Regions from separate parts of the Dickeya dadantii NCPPB 898 genome, predicted to be linked through region 3. Evidence: predicted binding sites of a transcription regulator. Region 3 holds the regulator's gene; each other region holds the start of a gene.
What was found. Region 3 encodes CRP, which controls carbon source genes, mostly activating them, when cyclic AMP is high. Its sites were predicted from a motif close to ATGTGANNNNNNTCACAT; they were not measured.
Positions count from the first base shown of each region.

Region 1: the regulator CRP is predicted to act here: its motif matches at 1,959-1,976, upstream of cdd (cytidine deaminase).
Region 2: the regulator CRP is predicted to act here: its motif matches at 1,892-1,909, upstream of deoC (deoxyribose-phosphate aldolase).

Region 1 covers NZ_CM001976.1:1,894,008-1,898,537, reverse strand. Annotated here, with positions in the region: gene DDA898_RS08830 (glycoside hydrolase family 3 protein) at 1-557, shown strand, start outside; gene DDA898_RS08825 (CidA/LrgA family protein) at 704-1,114, shown strand; gene DDA898_RS08820 (CidB/LrgB family autolysis modulator) at 1,114-1,812, shown strand; gene cdd (cytidine deaminase) at 2,043-2,930, shown strand; gene DDA898_RS08810 (NAD-dependent malic enzyme) at 3,212-4,530, shown strand, end outside.
Region 2 covers NZ_CM001976.1:665,007-669,536, forward strand. Annotated here, with positions in the region: gene ubiT (ubiquinone anaerobic biosynthesis accessory factor UbiT) at 242-766, shown strand; gene DDA898_RS03525 (GNAT family N-acetyltransferase) at 760-1,263, shown strand; gene DDA898_RS03530 (GIY-YIG nuclease family protein) at 1,250-1,552, opposite strand; gene deoC (deoxyribose-phosphate aldolase) at 2,039-2,818, shown strand; gene deoA (thymidine phosphorylase) at 2,881-4,212, shown strand; gene deoB (phosphopentomutase) at 4,376-4,530, shown strand, end outside.
Region 3 covers NZ_CM001976.1:4,333,576-4,338,105, reverse strand. Annotated here, with positions in the region: gene DDA898_RS19530 (aminodeoxychorismate synthase component II) at 162-737, shown strand; gene argD (bifunctional acetylornithine/succinyldiaminopimelate transaminase) at 858-2,081, shown strand; gene crp (cAMP-activated global transcriptional regulator CRP) at 2,170-2,802, opposite strand; gene DDA898_RS19515 (OsmC family protein) at 3,191-3,598, shown strand; gene DDA898_RS19510 (phosphoribulokinase) at 3,644-4,513, opposite strand.

The DNA of each region.
Region 1 (4,530 bases), 2.4 Mb from region 3:
AACAACTGGCGGACGATACCCAGGCGCGAGCGCTGGTATTGCTGCAAAACAACAATCTGCTGCCGCTGCGCAAAGGCAGCCGGGTCTGGCTGCACGGCATTGACGCAAAGGCGGCTCAGGAAGCGGGGTTTGTCGTCGTGAATGTGCCGGAACAGGCGGACGTGGCGCTGATTCGCACCCACACCCCGTACGAACAGCCGCACAAAAACTTCTTCTTCGGCAGCCGTCATCATGAAGGCTCGCTGGCGTTTCGCGCGGACAACCCGGACTATCAGGCCATCGTGCGCGCCAGCGCCCGCGTGCCGACGCTGGTCACCGTCTATATGGAACGACCGGCGGTCCTCACCAACGTCGTGGACAAAACCCGTACGCTGATCGCCAACTTCGGCGTCAGCGATAGCGTGCTGCTGAACAGGCTGATCTCCGGCGCGGCTTACACCGCAAAATTACCCTTCGAACTGCCGTCCTCCATGCAGGCGGTGCTGAAACAGCAGCCCGACCTGCCGTACGACAGCGATAAACCGCTGTTCCCGTTCGGTTACGGCCTACCCCACTGACCCACGTTGCCCCGGTTCGTCCGGGGCGACCCTTTTCCGCCGCAGCGGGATCGCGCCGGGAAAACCTCCGGCCGCGTTTGGTGATTCGTAGCACCCTGACAATATTAGCGTTATCATCACTGCCTCGGTTAATCAGGATTTTCCCTATGCGTAGTACCCTCACCCTTTGCTGGCAGTATTTACGCGCTTTCGCATTGATTTATCTGTGTCTGTTCGCCGGCAATGCGATATCCGCGTTACTTCCCATCACCATTCCCGGCAGCATCCTCGGCATGCTGATTCTGTTCGCGCTGCTGGCATCGCAAATCCTGCCTCCCGGTTGGGTCAAACCCGGTTGCCATCTGCTGATCCGCTACATGGCGCTGTTGTTCGTGCCCATCGGGGTCGGGGTGATGAACTACTATGGCGTGCTGCGCGACCAGTTTGGCCCGATTGTCATCTCCTGTCTGGTCAGCACCTTTGTGGTGATGATCGTCGTCGGCTATACCACCCAGATGATGCACGCTGACCGGCAGGTCTCCAGCCGGAGCGGCGCAGACACGAAGGAAGAAAAATAATGCTGACTTATCTGTGGTGGTCGTTGCCGCTGACGCTGGTGGTGTTCTTTGGCGCCCGCAAGATGGCGATGACACTGAAAATGCCGCTGCTGAACCCGTTGCTGGTGTCGATGCTGGTGATCATCCCGCTGCTGCTGGTGCTGGATATCCCCTACAACCACTATTTCAGCGGCAGCGCCATCCTCAACAGCCTGTTGCAACCGGCGGTGGTGGCGCTGGCGTTTCCGCTATATGAACAACTGCATCAGATTCGCGCGCGCTGGAAATCCATCATCAGCGTCTGTTTTATCGGCAGCGTCACCGCGATCATTTCCGGCACTGTCATCGCCCTGTGGCTGGGTGCGTCGCGGGAAATCGCCGCCTCGGTGCTGCCGAAGTCGGTCACCACGCCGATCGCCATGGCGGTCGCCAGTTCCATCGGCGGCATTCCGGCCATCAGCGCCATGTGCGTGATTCTGGTTGGTATTGTCGGCGCCGTGCTCGGCCACGCCCTGTTCAACCGGCTGAAAATCCACGCCAAATCCGCCCGCGGGCTGGCGATGGGCACGGCGTCGCACGCGCTGGGCACCGCCCGCTGTGCGGAAGTCGACTTTCAGGAAGGCGCCTTCAGTTCGCTGGCGCTGGTGATTTGCGGCATCATCACCTCGCTGATCGCCCCGTTTCTGTTTCCGGTGATCGTGCGCCTGATGGGGACATAACCATCGTTGATTGCCTCTGGTATTCCGGTTATCCGAGCCATTGCCGTAGGTAACGGCTCGCCTCTCCCCCATACCTGCCCGCACGCCCGTCAAAACCTGCGAGACATCTCGCATTTGTGATTTCTTTTTCATTTATTTCATATAAAAAGTGATAATAATCACAAATAACTACCGTGTGTCTGACCAGACTCTGGTTAACACGCCCTGCAAACCGGGAAAGAGAGACCATCATGCAAGCACGCTTTCACGACGCTTTCACGCAACTGCCTGCGGCGCTGCAAGCCGCGCTGGCGCCGATACTGGCGCGTGATGATTTTGCCGCCATGCTGAGCGCCGACGATGTCAGCGAAATCTGCGCCCAGAGCCAGCTCGACGCCGACGGTCTGGCCTTCGCCCTGCTGCCGCTGGCCGCCGCCTGCGCGCTGACGCCGGTGTCTCACTTTCACGTCGGCGCGATAGCTCAGGGTATTAGCGGCGCCTTCTATTGGGGCGCCAATATGGAGTTTGACGGCATGCCGCTGCAACAGACCGTCCACGCCGAGCAAAGCGCCATCAGTCATGCCTGGCTGCGTGACGAACCCGCGCTGCGGGCGGTGACGGTCAACTACACGCCCTGCGGACACTGCCGCCAGTTCATGAACGAGCTGAATAGCGCGCCCGAACTGCGTATCTGCCTGCCGGGACGTTCGCCCGCGCTGCTCGGCCATTACCTGCCGGATGCGTTTGGCCCGCGCGATCTGGCGATCAACACCCTGCTGATGGATGACATTGATAATGGCCTGGCGCTGACGACAGACGATGCGCTGCATCAGTTGGCGCTGGCGGCGGCCAACCGCAGCCACGCGCCATACAGTAAAGCCTTCAGCGGCATCGCGCTGGAAACCCGTCGCGGAAGCCGCTACGCCGGGCGCTATGCGGAAAACGCCGCGTTCAATCCCAGCCTGCCGCCGTTGCAGGCGGCGTTGAACCTGGTCAATCTGGCCGGCGAGGCGTTCAGAGACATCCAGCGGGCGGTTTTGGTGGAATCCGGCCATGTGGCGCTCAGTCAGTGGAGCCTGGCCCAGCCGTTGCTGGCGTCATTCGGTTGTACCGATGTGCGCCGCGAGCTGGCGTACTGAGGTATGGCGCGCCGCCCGACGTTCGTATGGCGGCGCCTCTTCGAGCCGATGGTGGGGCAAATTCACACCGTGTGACTACAACCGCCTCCCAATCGCTCTCTTTTTCCACCGGAAGCGGCACAATATGTGACTTTCCCCACATATTTTTCATATGCAAGTCATCTGTAATTATTTTAATTAACAATCCCTGTACATATTTTTAGGGTACTTTAAGATCCGCGCTATCCTATCGTTTCGTTGGTTCTTCGAACCGATTTCCGCTACCCAAAGAGTCAAAAGTCATGGAATTGGAATACGAAAGTAAACGCCCGCTTTATATCCCTTATGCCGGCCCTATCCTGCTCGAATTTCCCCTGCTGAACAAAGGCAGCGCCTTTACCGAGGCGGAGCGCGCTCAGTTCAACCTGCACGGCCTGCTGCCCGAAGCGGTGGAAACCATTGAAGAACAGGCGGAGCGCGCCTGGCGGCAGTATCAGGAATTCAAGAACGACATGGAAAAGCACGTGTACCTGCGTAACATTCAGGACACCAACGAAACCCTGTTCTACCGTCTGCTGGAAAACCACCTCAGCGAAATGATGCCGATCATTTATACGCCGACGGTGGGCGCCGCCTGTGAACACTTCTCCGACATTTACCGTCGTGCCCGCGGCCTGTTTATCTCCTACCCCAACCGCGAGCATATCGACGATATGCTGCAAAACGCCACCAAACAAAACGTAAAAGTCATCGTGGTGACGGACGGCGAACGTATCCTCGGTCTGGGCGACCAGGGCATCGGCGGTATGGGTATTCCGATCGGTAAACTGTCGCTGTATACCGCCTGCGGCGGCATCAGCCCGGCTTACACCCTGCCGGTGGTGCTGGATGTCGGCACCAACAACCCGCAACTGCTTAACGACCCGCTGTACATGGGCTGGCGTCACCCGCGCATTACCGGCGACGAATACTATGAGTTCGTGAACGAATTCATTCAGGCGGTGAAACGCCGCTGGCCGAACGTGCTGCTGCAGTTTGAAGACTTCGCCCAGAACAACGCCATGCCGCTGCTGAACCGCTACCGCGACGAAATCTGTAGCTTCAACGACGACATTCAGGGCACCGCCGCCGTGGCGCTGGGCAGCCTGATCGCCGCCAGCCGCGCGGCCGGCAGCCAACTGCGCGACCAGACCGTGGCCTTCCTTGGCGCCGGTTCCGCCGGTTGCGGCATCGCCGAGCAGATCATCGCCCAGATGAAGTCCGAAGGCCTGAGCGATGAAGAAGCCCGCGCCCGCGTCTTCATGGTGGACCGTTTTGGCCTGTTGACCGACAAACTGCCGAACCTGCTCGACTTCCAGAGCAAACTGGTGCAGAAAAGCGACAATCTGGCCAAATGGGACATCACCAGCGACGCCATCTCCCTGATGGACGTTATGCGTAACGGCAAACCGACCATCCTGATCGGCGTATCCGGCCAGCCGGGTCTGTTCACGGAAGAGCTCATCCGTGAAATGCACAGCCACTGCGCCCGTCCGATCGTGATGCCGCTGTCCAACCCGACGTCCCGCGTGGAAGCGCGTCCGGAAGACATCATCCGTTGGACCGACGGCGCCGCACTGGT
Region 2 (4,530 bases), 1.2 Mb from region 3:
AACTTTGATTTAAACCAGCATATCGGGGAATTGCTGGCGGTTACCGGTCGTGATTTGGCGCAGAACAGGCTAAATTTAACTCGTCACATTCCAGCGACTTGCCCTGCGGGTGTCGCTACGCGATGTTAAAAAACGCGTCCGACGTTTTTTATTGATGTAGACCCCTGCTGCCGGTTTCCCGTTCTGTGGCAGAATAATGACCATATCGGTTAAGCAGCATCGCTTTATGAGGAGTACGCCAGTGTTGGAAAAACTACGGGCGCAGATTGTGCGTCAAGGGCCACGTTTACTGAGTAAGCCGTTAACGTTAACGCCTTTCTTCCTGCAACGCCGGGTGCTGGAGCAACTGCTGGGCTGGCAGTTCCGCCAGGCATTGGAAGAAGGTGAACTGGATTTTCTTGACGGGCGCTGGTTGCGAATCGAAGTCCGCGATATCGGTTTGCAGTGGTTTGTCACGTTGCGGGATAACCGGCTGGAAATCAGTCATAACGAGCTGGCGGATGTGAGCTTCAGCGCCGACGCCAACGATCTAATCCTGATCGCCGCCCGCCGTGAAGATCCGGACACGCTGTTTTTCCAGCGTCGGTTGCGCATTGAAGGGGATACTGAGCTGGGGCTGTACGTCAAGAACCTGATGGACGCCATCGAGCTGGAAAACATGCCGGCGCCGCTGCGCGTCGCCCTGCTGCAACTGGCCGGGTTTGTGGCCGCCGGGTTACAGGAGGGCGCGGAGCAGGCTAGTCCGCACGCGCCGGTATCATGCTGATCCGTGTTGAAATCCCGGTTGATGCGCCGGGTATCGATACCTTGCTGCGGCACGCGTTTCCTACCAGCGCCGAGGCGGAATTGGTGCACCAACTGCGTGAAGACGGCCAGTTGACGCTGGGTATTGTCGCTACCGACGACGACGGCGGCGTGGTGGGATATGCCGCGTTCAGCCCGGTGACGCTAGGCGGTGAAGACCTGCAATGGGTGGCGCTGGCGCCGTTGGCGGTGGATGAAAGCCATCGACGTCAGGGTATTGGCGAGAAGCTGGTGTACGAAGGGCTGGATGCACTTAACGAGTTCGGTTATACCGCCGTGGTCGTGCTGGGCAACCCGCGTTACTACGCGCGCTTCGGCTTTGTCCCGGCGGCGGAACAGCAGCTGTATTGTCGCTGGTTGGGCTGCGAGTCGGATTTTCAGGTCTACCCGCTGGCAGACAACCATTTTCAGGGCGCCAGCGGTCTGGTGGAGTACGCAGAACCGTTCAATCGTTTTTAAAGCACGGCAAAAAATCGGTCAGCGTCGGAGGCTGGTGTTGCACCAGCCTTTCTTTTTGCATTTTACTCAGCTGTTTGACGCGATATTCCCACTTCAACGCGGTGGAGCGATCGCCCGCCACGCAGTGATACGCCAGCGTCAACGGTCCTTTTCCGCGCAGTGCTCGCGCGCCTTTGCCACTCTGATGCTCTGCCAGGCGCCTATCTACATCGGTGGTGATGCCGGTGTAAAGCCACCCACTGCCGGTGCGCAGCAGATACAAAAACCATGTGGTATCACTGTCTTTCACGCCATCTCCTTTTCGTGGTTTAGCGCTTATTTTACGGCGACAGGCCGATAAAGGCTGCCTGTTTGACGGCATTCATCGATGGGAGTGGGGGAGGAAATTACGACCTTTATTTATAAGTAGATTAGCGTTCTTTAACAACGTGAAAAAGTTGATGGAATTTTTCAGGCTATAAAAATCATTAAAAAACAAATATATAATTTTAGAGTATTCCCCGTGCCAGTGGGGATAAACCGCAATTCAAAGAAACAGCGCGCACCTGGTATATGTGTTCCCCACGCCAGTAGGGATAAGCGTTGGCGTGATAGCACGGTACAATCCGTCGCGGTGCTTTGGACTTTATTGTGATAATATTCACATATATCGTGATTTATGTGCGTGTAATTTCTTTTTTATGTGAATAAAACCACAAAATAGGTTGTCATCTCCGGGTGAAATAGCCGTATTCGCCGGAGAAACGACCGTGTGGCCGATAAGCGGGAGCCTTGTATGACTGATTTAACTGCAGCAGCGCAACGCGCGCTGGGACTGATGGATTTAACCACCCTGAATGATGACGATACCGATGAGAAGGTGATCGCCCTGTGTCGCCAGGCTAACAGCCCGGCGGGAAAAACCGCCGCTATTTGTATCTACCCGCGCTTTGTGCCGCTGGCGCGCAAGGTGCTGCGCGAGCAGGGTACGCCGGATGTCCGCATCGCTACCGTGACCAATTTCCCGCACGGTAACGACGACATTGATATCGCGCTGGCGGAAACCAAGGCGGCTATCGCCTATGGCGCCGACGACGTGGACGTGGTGTTCCCCTATCGGGCGCTGATGGCCGGTAACCGTCAGGTTGGTTTTGAACTGGTGAAAGCCTGCAAGGCGGCCTGTGAGGCAGCCGGCGTGCTGTTGAAAGTGATCATTGAAACCGGTGAGCTGAAAACCGACGCGCTGATTCGTGAGGCCAGCGAGATTGCTATCGACGCCGGGGCGGATTTTATCAAAACCTCCACCGGCAAGGTGGCGGTGAATGCCACGCTGCATTCTGCCGACGTGATGCTGAATGTGATCCGCGATAAAGGTGTGGGCGAGCGCGTCGGTTTTAAACCGGCCGGCGGCGTGCGTACCGCGGAAGATGCCGCTGATTACCTGCAACTTGCCGACGCTATCATGGGCGACGGCTGGGCGGATGCCCGCCATTTCCGCTTTGGCGCGTCCGGCTTGCTCGGTAGCCTGCTGACCACGCTGGGCCACGCCGCCGGGCAGGCGCGCAGCGGCTATTGATGCGGTTCGCGCCTGCCGGGCGCGACACATCAGTGCTCATGGATTATGCAGGAGAACGCACCTTGTTTCTGATTCAGGAAATTATCCGCAAAAAGCGGGACGGTCATCCGCTCAGTGCGGAAGAAATTCGCTTTTTCATTAACGGTGTGCGCGATAACACCGTGTCGGAAGGGCAGATCGCCGCGCTGGCGATGACCGTGTTCTTTCACGATATGAACATGGATGAGCGGGTGGCGCTGACGCTGGCGATGCGCGATTCCGGCACCGTGCTGGACTGGTCCGGGCTGAATCTCAACGGCCCGCTGGTGGATAAGCACTCGACCGGCGGCGTCGGCGATGTCACGTCGCTGATGCTGGGGCCGATGGTGGCGGCCTGCGGCGGGTATGTGCCGATGATTTCCGGTCGCGGTCTGGGCCACACCGGCGGTACGCTGGACAAGCTGGAATCGATACCGGGGCTGGATATCTTCCCGGAGGATGACGCTTTCCGGCAGATCATCCGTCAGGTTGGGGTGGCGATTATCGGGCAAACCAACTCGCTGGCGCCGGCGGACAAGCGTTTCTACGCCACCCGCGATATCACCGCCACCGTCGACTCCATTCCGCTGATCACCGCCTCGATTCTGGCGAAAAAGCTGGCGGAAGGGTTAGACGCGCTGGTGATGGACGTCAAAGTCGGCTCCGGCGCGTTTATGCCGACCTACGAACAGTCGGAGCAACTGGCGCAGGCGATTGTCGGCGTAGCTAATAATGCCGGCTGCCGCACCAGCGCGCTGTTGACCGACATGAGCCAGGTGCTGGCTTCCAGCGCCGGCAATGCGCTGGAAGTACGTGAAGCGGTGCGCTTTCTGACCGGCGAGCAACGCAATCCGCGGCTGTTCGAGGTGACGATGGCGTTGTGCGAATCCATGCTGCTAGCGGGGCACCTGGCGCGCGATGCCGCCGAGGCGCGAGCAAAATTGCAGGCGGTGCTGGATAACGGCCGGGCGGCGGAGGTCTTTGGCCGCATGGTGGCGGCCCAGCATGGCCCGACGGATTTTGTCGAACAGTACGATCGCTATCTGTTGCCCGCGACGCTCAGTAAACCGGTGTTCGCCGAGCGCGACGGCTTTGTCGGCGCAATGGATGCGCGCGCGTTGGGCATGGTAGTGGTGGCGTTGGGTGGTGGTCGACGTCAGGCCAGTGATATCATTGATCACAGTGTCGGGCTGAGCGATATGGTCAGTCTGGGCGATCGGGTGGATGCGCAGCGTCCGCTGGCGGTAATCCACGCCAGAACCGAGTCCGACTGGCAACAGGCCGCGCAGGCGCTGCGTGAGGCGATTCGCCTTGATGATCAACCGCCTGCGCCTTGTCCGCTGATTTATCGTCGACTGGACGCCGCGGACATCTAACCGTACCGTCGCCGCCCGGCCTTACACGCATTAGTTCTTTACGTGATTAGTTCTTTACGTGATTGGTCCTTTACGTGATTGGTACTTTACGTAATTGGTTCTTTAAGTAATCGGTACTTTACGTAAAAGCTGTGCCCTTACGCACGACGCAGGAGATAACTACATGAAACGTGCATTTATTATGGTTCTCGACTCGTTCGGGATTGGCAGCGCCGCCGATGCCAAACGGTTTGGCGACGCAGGTTCAGATACGCTGGGCCATATCGCACAAGCCTGCGCAAAAGGTAAGGCCGATGTCGGCCGACAAGGGCCGCTGCG
Region 3 (4,530 bases):
TTTTCTTCTCCATTTACTGCCTTCTCCGGCTGTTTCAGGCTCGCATCTGGACAACCGTGTCTCAACTCTTCAGACTCGACATCATTCATTCTGCATCATGTTGTGTTAGACATGACGCCTGCACCGAGCATAACGCCATTCACCCGCTGATAGATAAAGATATGCTGCTACTTATCGACAACTACGACTCCTTTACCTACAACCTGTACCAGTATTTTTGCGAGTTGGGGGCGGAGGTGCTGGTCAGGCGTAATGATGCGCTGACGCTGGCGGACATTGAGCGGTTATCGCCGCAACGGCTGGTGATTTCCCCTGGCCCCTGTACGCCGGATGACGCCGGGATTTCGCTGGCGGCTATCCGCCATTTCGCCGGCACGTTGCCGATTTTGGGGGTGTGTCTGGGGCATCAGGCGCTGGGGCAGGCGTTTGGCGCGCGGGTGGTGCGCGCCCGTCAGGTGATGCATGGCAAGACTTCGCCGGTACGGCACGCTGGCCGCGGCGTATTCGCCGGGCTGGCAAACCCGTTAACCGTCACCCGTTATCACTCGCTGATTCTGGAAAAGGATTCGCTGCCTGATTGTTTTGAGGTGACCGCCTGGACCGAGAACGACGCCGGAATCGATGAGATCATGGGTGTGCGTCACCGCTCGCTGCCGCTGGAAGGCGTGCAGTTCCACCCGGAAAGCATTCTCAGCCAGCAGGGACACCAGCTACTGAGAAATTTCCTTGATTTATAGGTGGATAGCGGGCGCAAATCCGGCATTACCGGATTAATGATTGCGTATTTTTGATTTTTTATGCATATTTAATGACTATATTTTCACTCGAAAACCACGGATATCACAACGGGGCAGCAAATGGCGACAGAGAAAGCAGCAGTAACACGGGATACTTACGATAAGGTAATTCTTCCGGTTTATGCACCCGCGCAGTTTGTGCCGGTAAAAGGCAAAGGGAGCCGTGTCTGGGATCAGCAGGGCAAGGAATATATCGACTTTTCCGGCGGCATCGCGGTAACGGCGTTGGGGCACTGCCATCCGGCGCTGGTGGCGGCGTTGAAAGAGCAGGGCGAAACCCTGTGGCATACCAGTAACGTGTTCACCAACGAACCGGCGCTGCGTTTGGCCACCAAACTGATCAATGCCACCTTTGCCGACCGCGTCTTTTTCGCTAACTCCGGTGCGGAAGCCAACGAAGCGGCATTCAAGCTGGCTCGCCATTACGCCATTACCCGCCATAGCCCGTACAAGACCAAGATCATTTCGTTTTATCAGTCGTTCCACGGCCGTACGCTGTTCACCGTTTCCGTCGGCGGCCAGCCGAAATACGCCGATGGTTTCGGCCCGAAACCGGCGGACATCGTGCATGTGCCGTTCAACGATCTGGACGCGGTAAAAGCGGTGATGGATGACCACACCTGCGCGGTGGTGCTGGAGCCGATTCAGGGCGAAGGCGGTATCACGCCCGCTACGCCGGCCTTCCTCAGCGGCGTGCGCGAGCTGTGCGATCAGTATCAGGCGCTGCTGGTATTTGACGAAGTGCAGTGCGGCATGGGCCGCAGCGGCAAGCTGTTCTCTTATATGCATTACGGCATCACGCCGGATATTCTGACCACCGCCAAAGCGCTGGGCGGCGGTTTCCCGATCAGCGCGATGCTGACCACGGAAGAGATTGCGTCGGTGATGGCGGTCGGTACTCACGGCACGACCTACGGCGGCAATCCGCTGGCCTGCGCGGTGGCGGAAGCGGCGCTGGATGTGATCAACACGCCGGAGGTGCTGTCCGGGGTGGTGGATCGTCATGCGCGCTTTGTGTCTGCGCTGGAGCGCATTAATGCGCAGTACGATATTTTCGACGAAATCCGCGGCATGGGTCTGCTGCTGGGCGCGCAGCTGAAACCGGCCTGGCATGGCCGCGCCAGGGATTTCCTGGCCGCATCGGCGGACCTGGGGTTGATGATTTTGGTGGCGGGGCCGGACGTGATCCGTTTTGTGCCGTCGCTGGTGATTACTCCGGAAGAGATCGATCAAGGCATGGCGCTGTTCGGGAAAGCAGTGGAGCAGGTGGTGAAAGGCGCGTAAGCCACGGCTTTTCTCTGCACTAAAACGACAAGAGCGTGCCTGGGCACGCTCTTTTTGATCCGGCTGATTTTGATCCGGTGGATGATAATCAGCGGGTGCCGTACACCACGATGGTTTTACCGTGGGCGGAGATCAGGTTCTGATCTTCCAGCATCTTCAGGATACGACCGACAGTTTCGCGGGAACAGCCGACAATCTGACCGATCTCCTGCCGGGTGATCTTGATTTGCATGCCGTCCGGGTGGGTCATGGCGTCCGGTTGCTTGGCCAGGTTGAGCAGGGTTTGCGCGATACGGCCGGTTACGTCGAGGAACGCCAGGTTGCCGACTTTCTGCGAGGTCACCTGCAGGCGTCGCGCCATCTGCGAGGACAACCGCATCAGAATATCCGGGTTGACCTGAATCAGCTGGCGGAATTTTTTATAGGAAATCTCAGCGACTTCGCAGGCGGTTTTCGCCCGGACCCACGCACTGCGTTCCTGACCATCTTCGAACAAACCAAGTTCGCCGATAAAATCGCCCTGATTCAGATAAGAAAGAATCATTTCCTTGCCTTCTTCATCCTTGATCAGCACGGCAACCGAGCCTTTCACGATGTAGTAAAGCGTCTCTGCTTTTTCACCCTGATGAATCAGAGTGCTCTTCGATGGGTACTTGTGAATGTGGCAATGAGAAAGGAACCATTCGAGAGTCGGGTCTGTTTGCGGTTTGCCGAGAACCATTCGCTGTTATCCTCTGTTGTAATTCACTGCGCAAATCACAGGGCTCAGAGTTCCCTGTACGGCGTGATAACATAGTTATAATTCAATTCCGTCCTGGCGGAATGACGTCAGGGAATATACTGAGGCTGTCTATAACCGTCATACTTCAGGCTGCAGGCGCGTTGGCTTTCCTGCAATCGAATTATTGAGGGTATATCGGATGACGCCAGTAAGCCGGCGGCTGGTCAGGCAGAGGCTCAACGCACACCGGTTTACGCCTTCGTTTGTAACACAGGTTGAGTGTAGTGTCTTGTGTTGTCTCGCTTCAGCATGATTAAGCTCTGATTATCAGACTTTTTTATACATAAGCGGTGTAAAATTTCAAAAATAATTGATTGAGGGCAAACTTATGCAGGCTCGGGTGAAATGGGTTGAAGGGTTAACGTTTCTTGGCGAGTCCGCGTCCGGACATCAACTGCTGATGGACGGCAACGCCGGCGATAAAGCGCCCAGCCCGATGGAAATGGTGCTGATGGCGGCAGGCGGATGCAGCGCCATTGATGTGGTGTCTATCCTGCAGAAAGGCCGCTACGATGTGGCGGACTGCGAAGTGCGCCTGACCTCTGAACGCCGTGAGGAAGCGCCGCGTTTGTTCACCGCCATCAACCTGCACTTTATCGTTACCGGCAAAGGGTTGAACGACAAGGCCGTGGAGCGTGCGGTGTCGCTGTCGGCGGAGAAATACTGCTCCGTGGCGCTGATGCTGGAGAAAGCGGTGACGATCACCCACAGCCACGAAGTGATCGCGCTCGACTAAATCGTCAGGCACGCGGCGGCGAGTTTCGGTGCTCCGCCGCGTCGCTTAGTCAATATGGTTGCCTTCTATTAATCGCTGCACCAGCGGCATCATGATCAGTTCCATCGCCAGCCCCATTTTGCCGCCCGGCACCACCAGCGTGTTGATGTGGGAAATGAACGAGCCCTGCAACATCGCCAGCAGGTAAGGGTAGTCAATGTGGTCCAGCCCCTGAAAATGAATCACCACGAAACTTTCGTCCATTGACGGAATGGCTTTGGCGGCGAACGGGTTAGAGGTATCCACCGTCGGCACGCGCTGAAAGTTGATGTGGGTGCGGGAAAACTGCGGGGTGATGTGGGTGATGTAATCCTCCATCGAACGCACGACGGAATCCATTACCGCCTCGCGGGAGTGACCGCGCTCGTTGATATCGCGCACCAGCTTCTGAATCCACTCCAGGTTGACGATCGGCACCACGCCGACCAGCAGGTCGACATGCTGCGCCACATCGTGCTGGTCGGTGACCACGCCGCCGTGCAGCCCCTCGTAAAACAACAGGTCGGTCGGTTCCGGCATCGGCTCCCAGGGGGTGAAGGTGCCGGGCACCTGATTGTAGGGAATCGCCTCGTCGTAGGTGTGTAGGTATTTGCGGGTCTGGCCGGTGCCGCTGAGGCCATATTCGATAAAGGTGTGTTCCAACTGGCAGAAATCGTTCGCTTCCGGCCCGAAATAGCTGATGTGGCGCCCCAGATCCCGCGCTTTGCGGATCGCCATGTCCATTTCCGGCCGGGTATAGCGGTGATAGCTGTCGCCGTCCACCAGCGCGGCGCGAAGGTTCAGTTGTTGGAAAATCTTGCGAAACGCCAGGCTGGTGGTGGTGGTCCCCGCACCGCTGGAGCCGGTGACCGCGATAATCGGATGCTGGTGCGACATGAGTGTAACCTCCGGTG